Regions from separate parts of the Mesorhizobium sp. WSM4307 genome, predicted to be linked through region 2. Evidence: predicted binding sites of a transcription regulator. Region 2 holds the regulator's gene; each other region holds the start of a gene.
What was found. The regulator LexA, encoded in region 2, represses DNA repair genes until DNA is damaged. The targets are predictions, from matches to a motif close to TGTTCNNNNTGTGTTCNG.
Positions count from the first base shown of each region.

Region 1 (3,277 bases), on a different contig from region 2:
AGCCGCTTGGCGGTGATCTCGAATCGCCGGCCGATCTGCCAGGCGTAGGGTCCGGCGCCCTTCATGCGCTTACCCCATTCCGAATCGTAATCCTTGCCGTCACGCATCGACCGGATCAGCGACATCACGTGGCGATAGCGGTCGGGATAGTGGCGCAGCAGCCAATCCTTGAAGATTGGGCTGACCTCCAGCGGCAGGCGCAGCACGACATAACCCGCCTCGCGCGCACCGGCGGCGTAGGCCGAATCGAGGATCCGCTCCATTTCCTGGTCGGTGAGGCCGGGGATGATCGGCGCCACCATGACCGAAGCCGGAATGCCGGCGTCAGAGAGTTGCCGGATCGCTTCGAGCCGCTTGGTCGGCGTCGACGCGCGGGGCTCCATCGTCCTGGCCAGCATGCGGTCCATGGTCGTCACCGACAGCGCCACCTTGGCCAGTCCGCGTTCGGCCATGCGCGACAATATGTCGATGTCGCGCGTCACCAGGGCGGATTTGGTGACGATGCCGACCGGATGGCCGCGCGCTTCCAGCACTTCGAGGATCTCGCGCATGATCCGGTACTGTTTCTCGATCGGCTGGTAGGGATCGGTGTTGGTGCCGATGGCGATGGTGCGCGGCTGGTAGCCGTCCTTGGACAGTTCCTTGTCGAGCAGCCGCGCCGCATCCGGCTTGGCGAACAGCTTGGATTCGAAATCCAGTCCCGGCGACAGGCCCATGAAGGCGTGCGTCGGCCGCGCGAAACAATAGACACAGCCATGTTCGCAGCCGCGATAGGGATTGATCGACCGGTCGAAGGAGATGTCGGGCGATTCGTTGCGGGTGATGATGGTGCGCGGCTTTTCCACCTGCACTTCGGTCTTGAACGGCGGCAGTTCCTCCAGCGAACTCCAGCCATCGTCGAAGACATGCCGGCTGACCGGTTCGAAGCGGCCGGACGGATTGATGCCCGCCGACCGTCCGCGAATGCGGTCCGGACGGATGCGCATGCCACTCTGCTCGATCATCGCATTGGCCATTTCGGCTCGTCCTGCCCCGAAGGCTGCAATGTCGGCACGCACGATCGGTTCCATCTTGGCCCGCTCCCAGGGACTGTCCATGTTGTGTCGAATCGCTCTGTTCATGAAATTATTCCTATTTTGCCAACGAGAACAAAGCAAGAACTTTTTATGCTGCGCCGCAAAAACTGGCGCTGTGCGCGGCTTTCCGCTATTCGGCTAAATATGCTCAGTGTTCTCATCGAAACCCGCAATGACGAGGAGGCTCTCGCCCGCACGCTTGGCTCGCTGATTGGCGGCGCGGTCGAGGGCGTGGTGCGCGAAGTTGTCGTCTGCGACACCGGCTCCAACGACCAGACGCATCATGTCGCGGACCATGCCGGCTGCCACTATGTGGCAAGCGGCGGTATCGCCGCCGGGATAAGGCAGGCCAAGGGTGATTGGCTGTTGCTGCTGGAGCCGGGCGCGCGGCTGGTGGAGGGCTGGACCGACGCGGTCGTCGCCCACACGGCGAGGCAAACCATGGCGGCGCGGTTTTCGCGCGCGCGGGGCAGCCGCACGCCTTTCCTGGCCAGGGTCTTTTCGGGAAACCGTGCGCTCGCCGACGGGCTGGTGATCAGCAAGCGCCAGGCCGCATCGCTGTCAAAGAGTGCCAGCAGCGCCGAGGCGCTGGCGCGGGGCCTTGCGACGAAGAAGCTCGAGGCCGAGATCTGGGTGGCGCCGCCGAAGCAGCAACACCGCGCGCCGAAGTGATTTTTTGCACCTGCTCTGCTCATTGTGCATTGCACAAAATCTGACGCACGGTTAGCCTTTCCCGAGGTGGGTGAATTGGGTTTGGGTCATGCGAGTGGTGGGCACCGATGCGGCATCGGTGTCACCCTCAAAGAAGAGGACCCGATGACGCTTTCAACCCCTGACAATTCCGGTGCTGACAGTCTCGAAGCCATTGCGCGCAATGGCAGCCTGCTGCGGCGTATTGCCGTGCGCATTCCGACCTATCTCACGGACCTGCGCGAAAACCCGGCCTGGCTGCCGATGTTCATGCTGGCGCGCACCATGCCCGGGCGCCGGATGCATTGGCTGGGCGCAAAACGCGCCCGTCCTGCCGACAATGTCGGGGATACGATGTTTTCCGGTGTCGAGCGGGCGGCGGTGGTCGATGCGCTGCGTTCCGACGGCCTGTTTTCAGGCCTCGTCCTGCCGCCGGAGATCCATGAAGAGATCGCGGATTTCGCGGGGCGCAAGCCTTGCTTCGGCAATTTCGACCGCCGTCTCGAATTCATGCCGGGCGACCATGCGCAGGCCGAGAAACGCCTGGGCCGCTCTCTGCTCAGCGGACACTATTTCGAGCGCATCCTCGACTGCCCGGCGGCACTCGCTATACAGCGCGATCCGCTGCTTCTCGACATTGCAGCGCACTATCTAGGCGCTCAGGCGAAACTGATCACGACGCGCGTCTGGTGGAGCTTTCCGACCGGCAAGGCCTCGGACGCCGACAAGAACCTTGCCTCGCTCGGCAAGTATCATTTCGACCTCGACGACTGGCGCATGCTGAAGTTCTTCTTCTACCTCAAGCCGGTCGATGCCGACACCGGTCCGCATGTCTATGTCAGGGGTAGCCACAGGCGCCGCGCCATCAAGCATCAGTTGACCCTGCTGGTCGGCCATCCCGCCCAGGAGGTGCTGGACGTCTATGGCGAGCACAGCCCGGTGACGCTGACCGGCGAAGCCGGCCTCGGCTTCGTCGAGGATCCGTTCGGCTTTCACATGGGCACCGTGCCGACGCGCACGCCGCGGCTGATGATGGAAGTCGGCTTCGGCGTCTCACGCCCCTCGCGCCGGCGCTTTCATGGCGAACCGGTTATTCGGTAAAGGCGAACCGGATCTCCACCTGCATCCACCGCACCTGTCGCCGGGCAATGCGGCTTTCCCTGCTCTCGGCATCATAGTCCACGGCGACTGGTTCGCGGCTGAACTTCAACCGGTCGTCCAGGGCATTGACGATGGCGATCGCCCTTGAATCACCGTCATCGGTGGTGATCGCCGCGACGTAGACACCGCAGTCCCGGCAGATCAAATAGTCGGCTGTACGCAGGCCGAACCGATATCTGTGCAATTGGGCTTCGTCCTTGATCAAGACGGTCAGCCTGCCGTCCGGATCGGCGACGGCGCGCGAGCCATGTTTGGTGCAGAACGAACATTGGCAGGCGCGGACCTCGATTTGCGAGGGGTCGATATTGGTTGAAAATCGAAGTCGTATGTTGCCGCAATGGCACCCGCCG
Region 1 is NZ_VFTB01000001.1:613,710-616,986, forward strand. It holds gene FJV83_RS02805 (PA0069 family radical SAM protein) at 1-1,070, opposite strand, end outside; gene FJV83_RS02810 (glycosyltransferase) at 1,221-1,748, shown strand; gene FJV83_RS02815 (hypothetical protein) at 1,893-2,867, shown strand; gene FJV83_RS02820 (aldehyde-activating protein) at 2,857-3,277, opposite strand, start outside.
Region 1: a site for LexA is predicted at 1,145-1,162, ahead of FJV83_RS02805 (PA0069 family radical SAM protein). Genes of this name have one in related genera too.

Region 2 (3,277 bases):
ACAAAGCCTTTGTCCGTCAGTGCCTTCTTGAAGCCCGCTATGGCGGCATTGAGCTGCGGATGCTCACCGAAATTGGCGATGCCGATGCGTATCTGATCGGCCGCGGCGCTGCCGGCGCTGACCATCAATGCGGCTGCCAGGGCCAATCCCGACAGCCAAGCGGATTTCGACTTCAACATCATTTCCTCCCAGATTTGATCAGCGCCGCTCTCAAGGACGGCAACTGCGGCGATCATGGTCAGTCCCTCGCCGCGTGTCAAACATTATATATAATTCTTGCCATACTCCCCCTTCATATATAATTTTCATAAGCCGATGATGGACGGATCGCGATGCAGGATCAGAACAATTCCACGAAGACCGAGGCGGCCTATCAGCTGCTGCGGCGCGATATCCTGACCACTCGCCTCATGCCGGGGGCGCCGCTCAAGCTGAGCGCGCTGCGCGGCACATACGGCGTCGGCTGGACGCCGCTGCGTGAAGCCTTGTCTCGACTTGAAGCCGAACGCCTGGTCACCGCCATCAGCAATCGCGGCTTTGCCGTCGCTCCCGTGTCACGCGCCGAGCTCGAGGACCTGGCGCGCGCCAGGATGGTTGTCGAAATGCCGCTGTTCCTGGAATCGATCGCGAACGGCGGCAGGGAATGGGAGGACGCGGTCGTTACCGCTCATTACCGGCTCTCCCGCTGCAAGACCGCGGTCGATGACCCTTCCGATGCCGCCGTCGACAAATGGGACGAGAGCCACGAGGCCTTCCATGCGGCGCTGCTGAGCGCGGCGACGTCAAACTGGCTGTTGCGCTTCCGCTCGACGATCGCCGATCAGCTGCGCCGGCATCATCGGTTTCTCGGCCTGGCGCCGACTTTGCGAGCGGCGGCCGGCCTGAAGGACGGCTATGGCGAGGCAATGGACGCGCTGCGCGAGGCGATCGCCATCGAGCATCACACCGCGATCATGGAAGCGGCGCTCGATCGGGATGTAGAGCGGGCAAAGGCGCTGATGACGGCGCATATCGGCTACACGCTGCATGTCTATGTCCACAGCGAAGACAACGGCGCCAACACTTACACCGCGCGCGCCGGCAGCCTGAAAGCGGTTTCCGGATGATGCTTCCGCGGCGTCCGGATCCACGTGGCCGTGCCGGCCTGAACTCACGATCGTTGGCGTTTTGGTTTCGTTTCGTTCTGCCGGAATGGATCGATACGCCGCTCAAATCCGCCCCGCAGACGCCTCCCAAACACCTGATGCCAAACCGCGTTCAGGGCTAGGCCACAGACCATTAACCGAAACGATTTCAATGCGCGTACCGGCAGGGAAATCATTGATCGCGACCCTCTGCCCCGGTCAAAAAATTTCAGACGCGTTAACAAATTCATTAAACTTTAAACAGTTGCGGAACACAACTGGAACAGATAGTGTTTGTTCTGGGTTTGTTTTTCGATTCTGATTCAAATCCGTCGTTCAACGCCTCGGGGGCCGCCATGCTGACACGCAAGCAACATGAACTGCTGATGTTCATTCATGAACGGCTCAAGGAAAGCGGCATTCCGCCGTCCTTCGACGAAATGAAGGAAGCGCTCGATCTCGCCTCCAAGTCGGGCATCCATCGCCTGATCACGGCACTGGAGGAACGCGGCTTCATCCGCCGGCTGCCCAACCGGGCGCGGGCACTGGAAGTGCTGCGGCTGCCGGATTCGATCGCGCCCGGCCTTAACGCGGCAAAGAAATTCTCGCCAAGCGTCATCCAGGGCAGCCTCGGCCAGGGCGGTCTTGGCCGCCAGATCAAACCGGCGCAGTCGCGTTTGCCTGCGGCCGGCAATGATGACGATGCGGTTTCCGCCGTGTCGATCCCAGTGATGGGCCGCATCGCCGCCGGTGTGCCGATCGATGCCATCCAGCACCAGACGCATTCGATCTCGGTGCCGCCGGACATGATCATGGGTGGCGAGCACTATGCGCTGGAGGTCAAGGGCGACTCGATGATCGACGCCGGCATCTTCGACGGCGACACGGTCATCATCCGCAACGCCGACACGGCGAGCCCGGGCGAGATCGTCGTGGCGCTGGTCGACGAGGAGGAAGCAACCCTGAAACGGTTCCGCCGCAAGGGCGCCTCGATCGCCCTTGAAGCCGCCAACCCGGCCTACGAGACGCGCATTTTCGGGCCAGACAGGGTCAAGGTGCAGGGCAAGCTTGTCGGGCTGATCCGGCGTTACTGAGCAGGAGCGGCCGTCTTTTCGGGTTTTTGATAGGGCGCCAGCCCCCTCGCCTCACGCGAAAATTTTCGCTGCTCGTGCCAAGGCCGATACGGCCCGTCCACCGCGAAGCTGACGGTTGGCGGGCCAGTTGCCGATTGGCGGTCGAAGAACACGGCGGCACTGCCTTTGCGGGCAAGTTGCCGTTTGGTGACGACAAGAACCAGCGGATTGTGGCAGGCATCATAGCCCGTCGCGTCATTGACGACGATCAGGTCGGCGAAACCGCAGGCTTTCCAGGTATCCTTGCGGTCTTCGACATGCGCGATGATCGCACCCGACGGGTGCCGTGCAAGACAGACGCCATCCGTGCAGTAGAACGGTGCTCCCGGCGGCAGATTGACGGCATCGGCAATGTCGAATTGCCCGTCCGCCCTGTCGAACATCTCCGGCACGACGATGGTTTCGGACACCAGCGCGCGTTTCCAATTGTCGACGGTGAACTCGTTCGGGCGAGCCCGGCTGACCGCGAGTTCTCCACCGCCGATCGGCAGCGCCACCAACCGCGCATCTTCGGAAATCAGCACATCCGGGGTGCGCGTATCCGATACTGTCAGCAGGCCGGCAAGCGCGAATGGCACTGCCGCGAGCCGCAGCCAGGTCGTCGCCATCGTCGCGATGACCAGGGCGATGGTCACCAGCAGCACGGATCGCTGCGAAATCAGCCCGACCGCATCGACCGGGGAGCGTTCCGATATCCACGCCGATATGGCGATCATTGCGGTCAGGCCCTTGCCCATCACGTAAAGGAAGGGGCCGTCGGCACCAAAGGGCATCGCAAGAGAACTGAGAACAGCGAAAGGCATGACTATCAGTGACACGATCGGCATGACGGCCAGATTGGCGAACAGGCTGAGCGGCGACACACGCTGGAAATGCCAGATGGCAAACAGCGCCGTGGCGCAGCCGGCGATGATGGAGGTCATCGCCAGCCCGCCCGTCGCCAGCAGGAATTTTCGCGTGAGAAAACCCGGCAGAGTTCGCTTTGGCGGTGGCGGTCTTGCTTTTCCCGCATGGTGATCC
Region 2 is NZ_VFTB01000019.1:38,958-42,234, forward strand. It holds gene FJV83_RS33385 (ABC transporter substrate-binding protein) at 1-179, opposite strand, end outside; gene FJV83_RS33390 (GntR family transcriptional regulator) at 333-1,106, shown strand; gene lexA (transcriptional repressor LexA) at 1,481-2,218, shown strand; gene FJV83_RS33400 (ComEC/Rec2 family competence protein) at 2,212-3,277, opposite strand, start outside.

Region 3 (3,277 bases), on a different contig from region 2:
AGAAGGTGATCAGCAGCGAAGCGATATGGGCGCCGTCGACGTCGGCGTCGGTCATGATGATGACGCGGTCGTAGCGCAAATCCTCGTCGCGGTACTTTGATCGCGTGCCGCAGCCGAGCGCCTGGATCAGGTCCGATATCTGCTGGTTGGCGGCCAGCTTGTCATTGCCGGCGCTGGCCACGTTGAGGATTTTTCCGCGCAATGGCAGTACTGCCTGGCTGGCGCGGTCGCGCGCCTGCTTGGCCGAGCCGCCGGCGGAATCACCTTCGACGATGAACAGTTCGGCACCGGCCGCCGCGTTCTGCGTGCAGTCGGCGAGCTTGCCCGGCAGGCGCAATTTGCGCACCGCACTCTTGCGCGACACTTCCTTTTCCTGGCGCCGGCGCACCCGCTCGTCGGCGCGCGCGATCACCCATTCCAGCAGTTTCGAGGCTTCCTGCGGATTGTCGGCCAGCCAATGGTCGAACGGATCGCGGATCGCGGTCTCGACAATTCGAATTGCCTCGATCGTCGCCAGCCTGTCCTTGGTTTGGCCGACGAATTCGGGTTCGCGGATGAACACGGACAGCATGCCGGCCGCCGAGATCATGACGTCTTCCGAGGTGACGATCGAGGCGCGCTTGTTGCCGACGAGATCGGCATAGGCCCGCAAGCCGCGCGTCAGCACGTTGCGGAAGCCGGCCTCATGGGTGCCGCCTTCGCCGGTCGGGATGGTGTTGCAGTAGGAATTGATGAAGCCGTCGCCGCCGAACCAGGTCACCGCCCATTCGAGCGAGCCATGGCCGCCTTGCTTTTCGCTTTTTCCCGCGAAAATTTCCCGCGTCACCTGGAAGTCGTCGCCGAGCGACGCCTTGAGATAGTCCTTCAGGCCGCCAGGGAAATGGAACTCCGCCTTGGCTGGCGTCTGGTCCTTTTCCTTGATCAGCGAGGGATCGCAGGTCCAGCGGATTTCGACACCGCCGAACAGATAGGCTTTCGACCGCGTCATGCGGTAGAGCCGCGCCGGTTCGAAGGCCGCGCCCTTGCCGAAGATCTGCTCGTCGGGATGGAAGCGGATTTTCGTTCCGCGCCGGTTGTGGACCTCGCCAAGCTGCTCCAGGCCGCTCACCGGAATGCCGCGCGAAAAGCGTTGGCGATAGAGCTGCCGGCCACGCGCGACCTCGACCTCGAGATGATCCGACAGCGCGTTGACCACGGAAACGCCGACGCCGTGCAGGCCGCCGGAGGTTTCATAGACCTTGGAGTCGAACTTGCCGCCTGAATGCAGCGTCGTCATGATGACTTCGAGCGCCGGCTTCTTGAATTTCGGATGCGGATCGACCGGGATGCCGCGGCCATTGTCGGTAACGGTCAGAAACCCGTCGGCCGAAAGCTCGACATCGATGAAGGTGGCATGGCCGGCAACCGCCTCATCCATCGAATTGTCGATGACCTCTGCGAACAGATGGTGCATCGCCTTGTCGTCGGTGCCGCCAATATACATGCCTGGCCGGCGGCGCACAGGCTCCAGGCCTTCCAGCACCTCGATGTCGGCGGCGCTATAGCCCTCGCTGCCATCCTTGGTCGCGGCCGGGCGCTTGGCTGCTGCCTGCACAAGCGGGTCGGCCGGGCGCGCCGGCGAGCGAACCGGCTGCGGCTGCTTGTCCATATTGCCGAAGAGATCGTTGTTGTCGTCCATGCCTGCCATAGGGTCCGGTGCTGCGAATCACCCGTCGATACTGCCACGCTTTTCAGCGCCAAGCGACGGAGGTTCCTGTTACGTTCGGGGATTTGACCCGTCTTATCCTAAAACCATTCGATAACCAAGCGGGCGGAAATAGGTCGAATGCCGCCTTTCAAAATTCCTGTTTCTTTAACAAACCCGCCTAGCGTGAGCCCCAACAAAACAAGAAACGACGGGCATCAGGGGTTTCGGCGTGAGGGGCAAGGCCATAACGATGATCGGCATCGCCGCCGTTTTCGGCGCGATCTCGATCTTTGCCGCGGATTTCTGGGTCAAGAGCCAGGCCAAGGCCGATGCCGAAGAGAAGACGGCGTCGATCGCCGCTCCCGCCCCGCCCAGGATCGAATTCAAGACCATCGTGGTGGCGAAAGCGCCGCTGCGCTACGGCCAGGAACTCGACCGCGCCAAGCTGATCGAGATCCCGTGGCCGCAGGATTCGCTGCCGCAAGGCGCCTTTGCCACCATCGACGGATTGCTCGGCGAGGGCAATCGCATCGTGCTGTCGCCGATCGAGGTCAACGAGCCGCTGCTGCTGACCAAGCTGTCGGGACCGAACGGTCGCGCGACGCTCTCCAACATGCTGACGCCCGGAATGCGGGCGGTGACCATCCGCACCGACGAGATCGCCGGTGTCGGCGGCTTCGTCACGCCGGGCGACCGCGTCGATGTGGTGCTGACGCGCGATGCCGGCGAAATCCAGGAAGTCGCCAAGAACGCGCAAGGCGCGGCCGGTTCAACCGTCACCTCCGAGATCGTCGTTGCCGACGCCAAGGTGCTGAGTGTCGGCCAGGGTGCCGACGAGCGCCAGACGACGCCGCAGATCACGAATTCCGTGACCATCGAAGTGACGACCGAAGGCGCGCAGAAAGTGGCGCTTGCCCGCACCGTCGGCACGCTGTCGCTGTCGCTGCGCTCCGCCAGCGAAGGCGGCGACGGCAAGAACGGCGTCACCACCATCTCGTCCTTTGGCGGATCGGTGGCGGCCAAGGCTCAGGCCGCGGCCGGCTCGCTGTTCGACGCAGTGACCAAGGAGCCGGAGAAGCCGAAATTCAAGACGGTCATCGTGACGCGCGGCACGAAGGCCGAGGAATATCAGGTTCCTGAGCGGGACCAGAATTAAAGGCCGGTGGGGACCGGACGGGACAGGGCAATGTTGATGCGTACCCTATATCGAATGATGGACCGATCGCGCTTTGCGCGCGCCTTGGCGATGGCTGCTGCGCTGGTTGCCGGCGGGATGCTCGCCTTGCCCGGCCTGGCCAAGGCGGACAATGACATCGTCTATGTCTCGGCGACCAAGAATGCGTCGATCAAGGTCGCCAAGGGCAAGCCCAAGACGATCGTGACGAGTGCCGCCTTCTACCAGATCGTCATCGGCGATCCTGAGATCGCCAACGTCAATCCGCTGACCGACAAATCCTTCTATGTGCTCGGCAACAATCTCGGCACAACCGGCATTGCGCTGTTCGACGAGAAGAAGCAACTCGTCGGCACCGTCGACATCGAAGTGACGCTCGACACGGATCAACTGGCCAGCACCATCCGCGCCAGCGT
Region 3 is NZ_VFTB01000011.1:196,346-199,622, reverse strand. It holds gene parE (DNA topoisomerase IV subunit B) at 1-1,678, opposite strand, end outside; gene cpaB (Flp pilus assembly protein CpaB) at 1,917-2,843, shown strand; gene FJV83_RS26445 (type II and III secretion system protein family protein) at 2,934-3,277, shown strand, end outside.
Region 3: a site for LexA is predicted at 1,749-1,766, ahead of parE (DNA topoisomerase IV subunit B). Genes of this name have one in related genera too.